Regions from separate parts of the Photobacterium leiognathi genome, predicted to be linked through region 1. Evidence: predicted binding sites of a transcription regulator. Region 1 holds the regulator's gene; each other region holds the start of a gene.

Region 1 (3,626 bases):
CTGGTGTTGGCATTACCGTGTCTATTTGTGGCCCTATCGGATTTATCGGCTTAGTCATCCCTCATGTCGGACGTATGCTGACAGGTCCAAATCATAAAACTTTATTGCCTATTTCAGCCCTATTAGGCGGCTTAATTTTATTAGTTGCAGATATGATCGCCCGTAGCGCTTTTTCACCACAAGAATTACCCGTTGGCATTATCACCGCTATTTTAGGTGCGCCTTTCTTTATCTATTTACTTAGCGCTCAAAAGAGGCACATTTCATGACAGCAACTGCCATTGATATTGATTTACTTAGTTCGACAGAAAACAGTTCTCAAAATAACACTTCTCTAAATACAACCAGCGTTATTCAAGCAAGAAACCTCAAACTTCGTTACGGCAATAAAATCTTATTAGATGATCTAGATTTAGATATTCATTCAGGCGAAGTCACTGCCCTTTTAGGCCCCAATGGCGCAGGGAAAAGTACCTTATTAAAAGTACTCTGTGGCGAAGTAACACCTGAATCTGGAGACGTCTCTTTTTTCGGGCAACCATTATCATCATGGGACAGAGCTACACTGGCTAAACATTTAGGCATACTGCCGCAACACAGTGCACTTTCTTTTGCGTTTACAGCAAAAGAAGTGGTGGAGTTAGGCGCAATCCCGTTACAACTAACGTCACCACAGCTTAAGTCTGTGACACAGATGATAATGGATTATGTGGATGTCGAAAACCTTGCAGATAGGCTTTACCCGACGCTTTCTGGCGGTGAAAAACAACGAATCCATTTAGCTCGGGTATTAACCCAATTAAGCCAAGCTGGTGAGCACTGTATTTTAATGCTGGATGAACCAACATCAGCCCTTGATCTAGCACATCAACATCACACCTTACAAATAGCGAAGAACATGGCAATGCAAGGTGCTGCGGTTATTGTGGTATTACATGATTTAAACCTTGCAGCGCAATACACAGATCGGATGATTTTCTTAAATGATGGGCAAATAAAAGCGGATGGTACACCGTCACAAGTACTCACTGCTGAAGTCGTAGAATCACTGTATGGTTGGCCTGTTACTGTGCATACCCACCCTATAGAAAACTACCCTTATATTTTGTCAGCAAATCATCCTATTCTTTAATGACCAGTCAGTTATTAATACTGTAAGGATGCGATAAAAATCGGATTAAGCGTGACAACGACCTGCATTTTTATAACTTATCATCAATAATTTCACTCAAGATGAACAGAAAGATTGCACAACGCAAAACACACAGTAAAATGTGAGCGCAAGCGATTACACATGTAAAAGTTGTAATAAAGATTTCGATACACTGATGCCGCATTTATTGCGGCTTTAGTTGTTTATAAGCGGTGCTCTATAAAAACGGTGCCAAATTGAATAATTAAGTAGTTAATAATTAAAGAATTTCATATCTACTAGTCTCTCAACTAGCCATCTACTACGTAATTAATCAATTGGGTACCACAACCTTTTGTCAGATCTCTATCTGACCATAATTAGAAGAATAAATATGGCAACCATTAAAGACGTTGCACGTATGGCAGGTGTATCAACCACAACTGTGTCACACGTGATCAATAAAACACGCTTTGTTGCAGAAGCAACACAGAAAAAAGTGCTGGCTGCGGTAGATGAGCTTAACTACGCACCAAGTGCTGTAGCGCGAAGCTTAAAATGTAATACAACTCGTACCATTGGTATGTTGGTAACAAAATCAACCAACCCATTTTTTGCTGAAGTTGTACATGGCGTTGAAGAGTATTGTTACGGCGCAGGTTACACCCTGATCCTATGTAACACTGAAGGCAATCTTGAAAAACAACGTGATTACCTACGCATGCTGGCAGAAAAGCGTGTTGATGGCCTACTGGTAATGTGTAGCGATCTTGATCAAAAGCTACTTGAACTACTAGAGCGTCAAAACGATCTGCCAATGGTTATCATGGACTGGGGCCCAGATAAGCCACATACAGACAATATTCAAGATAACGCTGAAACTGGCGGCTATATTGCGACTAAACACTTTATCGATAACGGCCATAAGAAAATTGGCTGTCTATCAGGTCAAGGTGATAAGTCTACTTGTCATGAGCGCCTAAAAGGTTTCCGTAAAGCAATGGCCGAAGCAGACTTAAGCGTTAATGAAGATTGGCTACTTGAAGGTGACTTCGAGTGTGAATCAGCGGTTGAAGCGGCGAAAAAGTTCATTGCAATGAAAGAGCGCCCTACTGCTATCTTCTGTTTCAACGACATCATGGCAATGGCAATGATCAGTACCTTTGAGCAAGCAGGCCTACGTATTCCTGATGATATCTCTATCATTGGTTACGACAACATTGACCTTGCACCGTACTTTGCACCGCCACTAACAACAATCCACCAGCCTAAGCGTCGTTTAGGTAAAACTGCAGTGGAAATTTTGCTAGATCGTGTTAAAGACAAGAATCACGCTCGTCAAACTTTTGAAATGACACCAGAGCTTGTTGCGAGAAAGTCGGTTAAAGATCTCAACTAACGAGATTGACCTTGGTAAGTTTAGAAAAAGCCGATAAGTTTAACTTGTTGGCTTTTTTTTACTTTTTTAAAAAAGATTTATGCTCACCATAAGATAAGAACAATTACCTGAAGCAATATCACACTTTTGAGAGCTTGGATTTAATATTAAAACTAATATTTAATATAACTTTATATAGTCACGAACAGGCAAATTAATTGAAAGATTAAGACGCAAAACTTCCGGCCTAAAAATTAATTTTTTAATTCATGGTAGCGGAGTTACCGAAGGATTATAATTAGGCCGCCAATATAATGACATTTATTTTAACAATATATTGACAAGCCTAATGTGAAGATTAATTAATCTAATTCCTCGCTCTTGATGTTTAGGTGACACTCATATTTTTTTCACCGAGTAGAAGCATGGATAAACCAATATTAAAAGATTCATTAAAATTATTTGACCATTTTGGATCTGTAAAATCACGGTCGATGTTTGGCGGTTTTGGCATTTTTGCTGGTGATACAATGTTTGCATTAGTTGTGAATGATAAACTTCATTTACGAGCAAACGCTGAAACCGAAAAGGAATTCAAACAAGCTGGCTTGGAGCCTTACGTTTACAAAAAACGTGGGTTCCCTGTTGTAACCAAGCACTACGCAATACCAGATAACTGGTGGGACGAACCTGAAAAGATCGTTGCACAAGGTAGGTATTCCTTGGAAGCCGCAGAAAAAGACAAGCAAGAAAAGGAGAGTTGTGTACCTGACCGTATAAAGGACTTACCAAACCTACGGTTATCAAATGAAAGAATGCTTAAAAAAGCAGGCATAGAGACTATCGAACAACTTCAAGCAGCTGGTGCATTAGGTGCATATCAAGCGCTACAAAAAGCGCAAAACAGTCCGCTTAGTCTTGAATTGCTATGGGCGCTTGAGGGTGCAATTAGTGGACAGCATTGGTCTGTTATTCCTGAGCAACGTCGAAACGAATTATTATCTGCCCTATCCTAAGAAATACATTCTTCGACAATTCGCCTTCACTTAGAAATAAAAGATGTTCATTCTTTTATTTCTAAGTATACCTGTTAAAAATATATTCTAAATAAATCCC
Region 2 (3,626 bases), 550 kb from region 1:
AATTACTCACACGGACCATTGTTAGCAGAAGACTTGAGAGAATGTCAAATCTCTACAGTAATTTCAGCAAATTAAGCAGCTGGGTTCATTAGCTCGTTGAAGCTAACTGCTTTATCAGAAACCTGCGCTTTCGCTAGAAGTGCATCAATCGCTTGCTCTTCTAGAGCAACATTGCGCATGTTGTTCATTAGCTGTTCGTTAGTTTCGTAGTACTTAACTACTTCTGATGGATCTTCGTATGCAGAAGCCATTTCAGCGATGATTGCTTTAACGCGCTCTTCGTCTGCTTTTAGCTCTTCAGACTTGATCACTTCACCCACTAGAAGACCAACAACTACGCGACGTTTAGCTTGTTCTTCGAATAGTTCACGTGGAAGCTCTGGCATGTTCTTAGCGTCGCCGCCAAAACGTTGTGCAGCTTGCTGACGTAGTGCTTCGATTTCTTGATCGATAAGTGCAGCAGGAACAGTGATGTCGTTTTGCTCAACAAGACCGTTAAGAACTTGATCTTTAATACGACCTTTAACAGCTTGCTTAAGCTCACGCTCCATGTTCTTACGAACTTCAGCTTTAAGACCTTCAACAGAACCGTCTTCAACGCCGAACTTAGCAACGAACTCTTCAGTTAGTTCTGGAAGCTCTTGAGCTTCAACTTTGTGAAGCTTGATAGCGAATGCTGCAGCTTTACCTTTTAGGTTTTCTGCGTGGTATTCTTCTGGGAAAGTCACTTCTACAGTGAACTCGTCGCCAGCTTTCTTACCTACGATGCCATCTTCGAAACCAGGGATCATACGACCTTGGCCCATAGCTAGTGCGAAACCTTCAGCTTTACCGCCTTCGAACTCTTCACCGTCGATAGTACCAACGAAGTCGATAGTTACACGGCTGTTAGCGTCAGCTGCTGCTTCTACTTCTGCCCATGTAGCTTGTTGCTTACGTAGCGTTTCTAGCATTGTGTCAACGTCAGCTTCAGTTACTTCTACAACTGGCTTCTCAACAACAACTTTGTCTAGACCTTGAAGAGCGATCTCTGAGAATACTTCAAAAGTTGCTTTGAATACTAGATCTTTACCTTCAGCGATTTCTACTGGAGTGAAAGTAGGTGCGCCTGCTGGGTTAATTTTTTCTTTAACGATAGCTTCGATAAAGTGGCGGTGCATAACTTCACCTAGGATGTCTTGACGTACAGATGCACCAAACATTTTAGCAACCATCTTAAGTGGTGCTTTACCTGGGCGGAAACCGTCGAAACGACGAGTCTTAGCAATTTTCTTTAGCTCAGCTGTTACTGCATCTTCGATGTTTGCAGCAGGAACAGTGATAGTTAGTTGGCGTTCTAGGCCTTCAGTGGTTTCAACGGTAACTTGCATTATATTTAACCTCAAAACTTACTCAGTTCTCTGAGTGATGTTGCCGAACAGCCATTTACTGACGGTGGCATCCTTTTCGTGTTACGGCTCATAAACCATAACGCCTAAATTCTTTTACTTTATTTCTAAACTGTCAGAGATGTTCATTCAACCTAGAAATTAAAGCGCGTCATTATAACGACACACAAACGTGCCGTCGAGGTTCGATAGACTAAACTGCTATCTCGCTCTACAACTGAAACACAAGATAGGGGCTAGATTGAGCATTTCAAGGGGGAAAGAGAAAATAATCAGTCTAATATGCGATTTTTGTGTTCAAATGTTGGAAAAACAGCCTATTTGATGCATTTTTTGAATGATAGGTGCGTAACAAAGCAAATGCTAGGTAATAAGACAATAAGCTAAAAACGATATTGTGAAATGGAAGAATTAAACTATGAATGTAAACAAGAAGAGCTTTAATAGAGAAGGAAATGGCACGCCCTGCAGGATTCGAACCTGCGACCACATCCTTAGAAGGGACGTGCTCTATCCAGCTGAGCTAAGGGCGCATCATTGATGTAACGTGAAGTTACGAGGTCGGATTATACGGAGCAAAAAGCTTAGGTCAATACGTTTACTTTATTTTTCATGATTTAAGACATCAACCGATTAAAGTTAAATCAATCTGTTTTAATTTCGATTTTTCCTACCTAATATCATTAACCCCTCCCCCTCTTTCTATTAAACGGATATTCAATTGCCCATCAAATACACACGAGTAATACAAGAAAAGCAAACGTTTGCGCTATAGCTAATATCATCTTTTTCTGACACAATATCTCCATTATGCTCAGCCAATATAAAAAGGATCACCATGACCGCTCAAATTATTGATGGGAAATTGATCTCCCAAACAGTTAGACAGGAAGTTGCTGCGAGAGTTAAAGCTCGTGTTGATGCAGGTCTTCGTGCGCCAGGCTTAGCTGTCGTACTTGTAGGACAAGATCCTGCTTCTCAAATTTATGTCGGCAGTAAACGTAAAGCCTGTGAAGAAGTTGGGTTCGTGTCAAAATCCTTTGATTTACCTGCAACATCAACAGAAGAAGAGTTACTACTTCTTATTGATGAGCTCAACCTTGATCCCATTATCGATGGCATCTTGGTGCAATTGCCGTTACCAGCAGGCATGGATAGCACCCGTATTTTAGAGCGTATTGATCCTGAAAAAGATGTTGATGGTTTCCACCCATATAATGTAGGTCGTTTAAGCCAACGCATACCTAAACTACGTTCATGTACGCCTAAAGGCGTAATGACACTGTTAGAGCGCTATAATATTCAGGTGCGCGGCAAAGAAGCAGTAATTGTTGGTGCTTCTAATATTGTTGGTCGCCCAATGACACTTGAATTATTGTTAGGTGGCGCAACAACAACAACCTGTCACCGATTTACACAAGATCTTGAAAGCCATGTTCGTCGCGCTGATATTCTTGTGGTTGCGGTAGGTAAGCCTAACTTTATTCCAGGATCATGGATCAAAGAAGGTGCAACGGTGATTGATGTTGGCATTAACCGATTAAAAACAGGTAAGCTTTGTGGTGATGTAGAATTTGATGTTGCAAGCCAAAGAGCAAAACACATCACACCAGTACCTGGTGGTGTAGGACCAATGACAGTGGCAACCCTCATTGAAAATACAATGTTGGCCTGTGAACAATTTCACGCTGAATAATATAAATAAGAGCAATAGTAATATTGCTCTTTTCTTTTAAATCACGTTCAAATATCTTTTACTGCTTAATATCTATTATCAGATATAATTAAGGCATATTAATTCTTTATTTTTATATATTTGTTTTTCTGATAAGTCTGAGATATCAATGCTGTATTTTTACGCTTCTTTTTAATTACATTCTGTATTTTATTTTCGTCTTTATCCTTGGCAAGTAACCAAGATATACATATTAATAAAAATATAACCAAGCCTAATGATAATAAAGCATTAGTGGTTTTTAATGTTGGTGTAGATCTTTCTGGTATCGAGCAACCAGCAAACATAGCGGCGCAATCTATTGAAAAAATGGCTGCATCATTACAAACAATGGCTAAGCACCCTAACCTTACACCAGAGCAACAAGCCGCTACTATTGATACATTTAAGCATATTGATACATTAGCACAAACATTTAACCAATCTGTTGCTGCACTACCTAAAGCTGTCGCTCAAACTAGCACACCTATTATCACCGCATCTAAATCGATCATGAGTGATAT
Region 3 (3,626 bases), 1.2 Mb from region 1:
ACCTGTAGTTGTTGGCCCGGTGATCATGGTCATCGGTTTAGGTTTAGCGCCAGCAGCTGTGAATATGGCTGTAGGTAAAACAGGTGACGGTGGTGTTCAGCTTATCGCACATGACACTGCGCTATGGATTTCAGCCATTTCATTAATCGTGACCATTGGCTTAAGTGTGTTTGCCAAAGGCATCTTAAAATTAGTACCGATTGTAGGTGGTATTACTTCAGGATATTTAGCAAGTTTAGCATTCGGTGTGGTGGACTTTACCCCGGTGCATAATGCAAGTTGGTTAGCACTTCCTAACTTCACTTTCCCTGAGTTTAATATTAACGCTGTCCTTTTCATGATCCCTGTTGCCATTGCACCTGCAGTTGAGCACGTGGGCGACATGCTAGCGATTTCCAACGTAACAGGTAAAGACTACCTGAAAAAGCCAGGCCTGCACCGTACAATGGCTGGTGACGGTATTGCGACGATTGCAGCCTCTATGGTGGGCGCACCGCCTAATACTACTTACTCTGAAGTAACGGGTGCGGTAATGCTAACGAAAGCATTTAATCCTGTGATCATGACATGGGCGGCAATTACTGCATTAGTATTAGCGTTCGTAGGTAAATTAGGCGCAATGCTACAAACCATCCCTGTGCCTGTAATGGGCGGGATCATGATCTTGCTATTCGGCTCTATAGCAACCGTTGGTCTAAATACACTGATCAAAAACCAAGTCGATTTACACAAAGCCCGTAACCTTGTAATTGTTGCGGTAACACTGGTATTTGGTATTGGTGGGATGGCATTTGGTATTGGTGAGTTCAGCCTGCAAGGTGTGAGCTTATGCGGTATTGTCGCGATTGTTCTTAACCTGATCTTGCCACAAGATTTAGGCGAAAATCATATCGTTGATAATGCGCAAATTGAAGGTACTGAACATCTATAAGTCGCGATGAATTAAGTTAACGTTATTTAACGTTAGCTTATACTGAACTTATCACTTTATAAGCTCTGAATATAAAAAACCGGACATGGCGTCCGGTTTTTATTTAAATCTTGTTTACTAATTACTTAGTACCGAAGATCTTATCGCCTGCATCACCAAGACCAGGAACGATGTAGCCTTTGTCATTTAGCTTCTCATCGATAGCTGCAGTGTATAGCTCAACATCTGGGTGTGCTTTTTCTAATGCTGCAATACCTTCAGGTGCAGCCACTAGTACTAGAACTTTAAATTGCGTACAACCGTGCTCTTTTAAAAGATCTAGTGTCGCAATCATAGAACCACCAGTTGCCAGCATTGGATCAACAACCAGCGCAATACGCTCATCGATGTTTGATGCTAGCTTGTTGAAGTATGGTACAGGCTCAAGTGTTTCTTCATCACGGTAGATACCAACAACACTGATACGTGCACTTGGCATATGTTCAAGTACACCGTCCATCATGCCAAGACCAGCACGAAGAATAGGTACTACCGTCACTTTTTTACCTTTGATTTGGTCGATCTCAACTGGACCGTTCCAACCATCAATGGTCACTTTTTCTGTCTCAAAGTCTGAAGTCGCTTCATATGTCAGTAGGCTACCAACCTCAGTTGCTAACTCACGGAAACGCTTAGTGCTGATGTCACCTTCGCGCATAAGACCAATCTTATGTTTAACCAGTGGGTGCTTTACCTCAACAACCTTCATCTTCTGACTCCCGAGCAAATAAAAAATAAAATCGCATTATTATATACTAAGCCAAACGATTGCTGATAGTAGTAAACGTTTAACTGTTTACTTAATACCCAGTCAAAAAAAATGACGCAAACGTTTTCCTTTAGGCTGTGACTGCTGTTATCATACCCCAGCTTTTTTACTTTAATACGTTGAGGGATCATCTGTGAGCAACAAAAACTCTTCTCTTAGTTACAAAGATGCTGGTGTTGATATCGATGCTGGTAATGCATTAGTAGACCGTATTAAAGGGGTGGTAAAACGTACGCATCGCCCAGAAGTGATGGGGGGAATTGGTGGTTTTGGTGCACTTTGTTCACTACCAACCAAATATAAAGAGCCTGTTTTAGTATCAGGTACTGATGGCGTAGGTACTAAACTTCGCTTAGCTATGGATTTAAATAAGCACGATTCTATCGGTATCGATCTTGTTGCTATGTGTGTTAACGATCTTATTGTTCAAGGTGCAGAGCCTTTGTTCTTCCTTGATTACTACGCGACAGGTAAGCTGGATGTCGATACAGCAGCAAGTGTTGTTACTGGCATTGGTGAAGGCTGTATTCAATCAGGTTGTGCATTGATCGGTGGTGAAACGGCTGAGATGCCAGGTATGTACCACGGTGAAGATTACGATGTTGCTGGTTTCTGTGTCGGTGTGGTTGAAAAAGCCGATATCATTGATGGTTCAAAAGTAACAGCTGGTGATGCTCTTATCGCTGTTGGTTCAAGTGGTCCTCACTCAAACGGTTACTCACTTATCCGTAAGATCATTGAAGTTTCAAACGCTGACTTAAACGAAGAATTAGAAGGTAAAACACTTTCTGATCACCTGTTAACACCAACCAAAATTTACGTAAAATCAACGCTGAAAATGATGGAAAGCTGTGATGTTCACGCGATTTCTCATATAACTGGCGGTGGTTTCTGGGAAAATATCCCACGTGTGCTACCAAAAGGCACAAAAGCTGTTGTTAATGGTGATAGCTGGCAATGGCCTGCTATCTTCAACTGGCTACAAACGGCAGGTAACGTAGAAACTTACGAAATGTACCGCACGTTCAACTGTGGTGTAGGCTTAGTGATTGCCCTACCACAAGCGCAAGCACAACAAGCTATTGATATCCTAAATGCTGAAGGCGAAAATGCATGGCTATTAGGTGAAATTGCCAATGCTGCAGAGAGCGAAGAGCAAGTTGAGATCAAGTAATACCATGAATAATATCGTCGTCCTTATTTCAGGTAGCGGCAGTAATCTTCAAGCGATTATTGACGCATGCAGCAATGGCGTAATTAAAAACAGTCAAATTACTGCTGTGATCTCAAATAAAGAGAATGCGTACGGATTAGAGCGTGCACGTGCTGCCAATATTGAAGCGATACATATCGCGCCTAAACAATATGGCAACCGTGAACAATACGATGATGCTTTGGCTGAACGTATTGAGCAATTCAACCCTGATGTGGTGATCCTTGCTGGTTTTATGCGTATTTTAAGCGGTGATTTTGTCCGTCGCTTTAAAGGGAAAATGTTAAACATTCACCCCTCTTTATTGCCAAAATACCCAGGATTAAATACCCATCAACGTGCGATAGATGCAGGCGATACAGAACATGGTACTAGCGTGCACTTTGTTACAGAAGAGCTCGATGGTGGACCTGTTATTCTTCAAGCAAAAGTCCCTATTTTTGCTAATGATACCGTTGAAGAAGTGACGGCTCGGGTACAAAAGCAAGAACATGCAATTTATCCGCTTGTGACTCAGTGGTTAGCTGAAAAACGCTTAACTATGATCGATGGCAAAGCGGTATTTGATGGTGAAATCCTTCCCCCACAAGGCTACGCTGCCCAATAAAAACAAAAGGCGATCTGATGATCGCCTTTTCTCTTTCTGCTTATCGCATTTCAGTCATATCGATTAC
Region 4 (3,626 bases), 1.1 Mb from region 1:
CGAGCACTTAGCAGCGCTAGAGCAAGCAGATACAGTCGCACTTCGTTACATCGATAACTACGGCAAACTAACAGAGCAATACCCGGCGAACCCGAATGGTTCACCAAATGGTATTACAGGTGTAACCACCACCGATGGTCGTGTAACGATTATGATGCCACACCCTGAGCGTGTATTTAGAACCGTTGCGAACTCATGGCATCCAGATGACTGGAGTGAAAACAGCCCATGGATGCGTATGTTCCGAAATGCGCGTGTTAACATTGGTTAATAATCACCAATGAATAATGATAAAACCGCTCTGTTATGGGCGGTTTTTTATTCTACATGAATAAATATTGGGTGATTAATCTCGTAATTGATAAGAATCACATTAAGAAATGAAAAGAGACGGTTATAATTGCGGGAATAGAATGTAATAGAAATACTATTACCCAAAAGGAATGAGTTATGGGGCAGGATATTCCCACACCAACGCGTTTACGTGTTGCATCGAAAGTGCTTTCACTGCTTGTCGCATTGAGCCTTTTCCGTCAGGCTGATTTATTTAAGCATCTCTTTAGCGACTCACTAATCGCTATCGTCCCTGATATTATCCTTCTTCTTGTTTTCATCTCTGGTGTACTGGCTTGTATTGGATTATTCAAAGAAGCGAAATGGGGTTTTATCCCGCTGTATTTTTACATTCCAGCGACCACAATGTTTATGAAATTAAGCCTGATTCCATATTTGCCTGATTTGATCTCTATTGCTTATCGTGGACACATGATCTTAGCAATAAATAGCTTAGTGTTAATTTATTCTGTTTTTCTATTATTACGAAGAATGGATAGAAACCTGATATACGAAGTTTAAAGAGACTTAAATTTAGAGATGGGATCTGTAATAATGAGTTTAATTAAATCAGTTGGTTGAAAGTAATTTTATGACTTCAGCTATGTAAAGGATGATGATGATGAAAAAGATTGAAGCCATTATTAAGCCATTTAAGCTTGATGACGTGCGTGAAGCACTAGCAGAAGTGGGTATTACTGGCATGACTGTTTCTGAAGTGAAAGGATTTGGACGTCAGAAAGGGCATACCGAGCTATACCGTGGTGCTGAATACATGGTTGATTTTCTACCTAAAGTAAAAATTGAAATTGTTGTGTGCGACGAAGTGGCAGAGCAGTGTATTGATACTATCGTAGAAACAGCGCAAACGGGTAAGATTGGTGATGGTAAGATCTTCATGTTTGATATTGAGCGCGTAGTACGTATCCGTACGGGTGAAGAAGACGAAGACGCAATCTAATACCATTTACAAGATTTTAAAAAGAGGCATTACATTTATGTAATGCCTCTTTTTATTTGTTCGTATATTGCCTGCAGTGTTAGTTCACATCAGGCATAACAGGGTTATAACGTCCTGGTTTGTAATTCATCGCAAGCACAAGGTTTAGCATTACAGCACCGAGAATAGATAACAGTAAAATAGTTGGACTGACAAAGAAGAAAGACGCCACTAAGATACTAATATCAATCGACATTTGGATTTTACCCGCTGAAATACCAAATTTATCTTGAATAAACAGTACCAGTACATTGAACCCGCCCAAACTGGTGTGATGACGAAATAAGATCAGCATACCTAGTCCCATCAATAAGCCACCAATGACAGCGCAATAAATCGGATTTAGCCAGCTGATTGTGAGCACATAATGCATGTTATCAACCATCAGCGAGACAAGCGCACCAGAGAGAATGCTGGTGATAGCAAAGCTTCGTCCCATTCTAAACCATGCCATTAGGTAAAATGGACAGTTCATCAAAAAGTACAGCTTACCAAAAGAGATATCGACAAAATGGGTAAGTAACAACGCAAGGCCCGTGGTGCCTCCCGTTAAAAGCTGACTTTGCTGAAGGAAAAAGATGCCCTGCGCGACAATGAATGTCCCTGTTAAAATCGCCATGAGATTTTCATGCAGAGGATGTTTACTACTACTCAATCCGGATACTCCTTGTAAATAATGGCGCAATAGTAAAAGTTAACGGGAATTTATAAAAGTAATGGGCTGAAATCTATAATTACCTGTTGTAAGTTATCGTTTACATTTTTGTAAATGACTTTGTTTTAAAAAAGCTTGCCTTATTGATAAATTAAAAATCGATTTGTTCAGGTTTTTTGGCATGAAAAAAATTCATGGCGGAATGAAAATAAACTGACATATTCATGAAGAAAAAAATCAATTAGGGCTACCTGATTTAGATCAATTTCTGTAAGATAGACGATAATTCTTAAGCAAGACGAAAACGTTTGCGTCCGCGTGGCGCCTAGCATTGCGATTTTTCAGTTTTTGCTCAAAATGGTATTTAAATTAGCTGAATCAGGAGATACACATGCTAAAGCGCGATATGAATATTGCTGATTATGATGCGGAACTATTTGCGGCGATTCAAGAAGAGACAGCTCGTCAGGAAGAACACATCGAGTTAATCGCTTCTGAAAACTACACCAGCCCGCGCGTGATGGAAGCTCAGGGTTCTCAGCTAACAAACAAGTATGCTGAAGGTTACCCAGGTAAGCGTTACTACGGCGGTTGTGAATTTGTTGATAAAGCAGAGCAACTTGCAATTGATCGTGCTTGCCAACTGTTTGGCGCAGAATATGCGAACGTTCAGCCACACTCTGGTTCACAAGCAAACAATGCTGTTTACATGGCTCTACTGAATGCTGGCGATACCGTATTAGGCATGAGCCTTGCACACGGTGGTCACCTAACACACGGTTCACCAGTAAACTTCTCAGGTAAGTTATACAACGTTATTCCTTACGGTATCGATGAAAACGGTCAAATCGATTACGCAGAAGTTGAAGCTTTAGCGCTTGAGCACAAACCAAAGATGATCATCGGTGGTTTCTCAGCTTACTCTCAAGTTGTTGACTGGAAACGCATGCGTGAAATCGCAGACAAAGTAGGCGCGTACTTCTTCGTTGATATGGCACACGTAGCCGGTCTTATTGCTGCAGGTGTTTACCCGAACCCAGTACCACATGCACACGTTGTGACAACAACAACGCACAAAACACTAGCAGGTCCTCGTGGTGGTTTGATCCTTTCTAACGAAGGTGAAGATCTTTACAAGAAACTGAACTCTGCTGTATTCCCTGGTGGTCAAGGTGGTCCTCTAATGCACGTTATCGCTGCAAAAGCGGTAGCATTTAAAGAAGCAATGGAGCCAGAGTTTAAAGAATACCAAGCACGTGTTGTTGAAAACGCGAAAGTAATGGTTGGTGAATTCCTAGAACGCGGTTACAAGATTGTATCTGGTAGCACAGAAAACCACCTATTCCTTGTTGATTTGATCGACAAAGGCATTACAGGTAAAGAAGCTGATGCTGCACTAGGTGCCGCTAACATCACTGTTAACAAAAACAGCGTACCAAACGATCCACGTAGCCCATTCGTAACATCGGGTATCCGTGTTGGTACACCGTCAATCACTCGTCGTGGTTTCACAGCAGAAGATGCTCGTCAGCTAGCGGGTTGGATGTGTGATGTATTAGATAACATCGATAACGAAACTGTTATTGCTGAAACCAAAGCAAAGGTACTTGATATTTGTAAGCGTCTACCTGTATACGC

Evidence for each region. Region 1 encodes PurR, which represses purine synthesis genes. Its sites were predicted from a motif close to TNANGNAAACGTTTNCNTNA; they were not measured.
Region 2: the regulator PurR is predicted to act here: its motif matches at 2,141-2,160, upstream of folD (bifunctional methylenetetrahydrofolate dehydrogenase/methenyltetrahydrofolate cyclohydrolase FolD).
Region 3: the regulator PurR is predicted to act here: its motif matches at 1,792-1,811, upstream of purM (phosphoribosylformylglycinamidine cyclo-ligase).
Region 4: the regulator PurR is predicted to act here: its motif matches at 2,285-2,304, upstream of glyA (serine hydroxymethyltransferase).

What each region holds. Positions count from the first base shown of each region.
Region 1 covers NZ_CP131601.1:1,863,535-1,867,160, forward strand. The annotation lists gene Q7674_RS15615 (FecCD family ABC transporter permease) at 1-269, shown strand, start outside; gene Q7674_RS15620 (heme ABC transporter ATP-binding protein) at 266-1,132, shown strand; gene purR (HTH-type transcriptional repressor PurR) at 1,527-2,531, shown strand; cyclic di-GMP riboswitch class I at 2,709-2,799, shown strand; gene Q7674_RS15630 (TfoX/Sxy family DNA transformation protein) at 2,936-3,526, shown strand.
Region 2 covers NZ_CP131601.1:2,413,028-2,416,653, forward strand. The annotation lists gene tig (trigger factor) at 72-1,370, opposite strand; tRNA gene Q7674_RS17975 (tRNA-Arg) at 1,845-1,921, opposite strand; gene folD (bifunctional methylenetetrahydrofolate dehydrogenase/methenyltetrahydrofolate cyclohydrolase FolD) at 2,227-3,084, shown strand; gene Q7674_RS17985 (hypothetical protein) at 3,292-3,626, shown strand, end outside.
Region 3 covers NZ_CP131601.1:679,468-683,093, reverse strand. The annotation lists gene Q7674_RS10200 (uracil-xanthine permease family protein) at 1-931, shown strand, start outside; gene upp (uracil phosphoribosyltransferase) at 1,053-1,679, opposite strand; gene purM (phosphoribosylformylglycinamidine cyclo-ligase) at 1,873-2,913, shown strand; gene purN (phosphoribosylglycinamide formyltransferase) at 2,918-3,559, shown strand.
Region 4 covers NZ_CP131601.1:768,297-771,922, forward strand. The annotation lists gene purL (phosphoribosylformylglycinamidine synthase) at 1-271, shown strand, start outside; gene Q7674_RS10730 (hypothetical protein) at 451-855, shown strand; gene glnB (nitrogen regulatory protein P-II) at 956-1,294, shown strand; gene Q7674_RS10740 (YitT family protein) at 1,374-1,988, opposite strand; gene glyA (serine hydroxymethyltransferase) at 2,380-3,626, shown strand, end outside.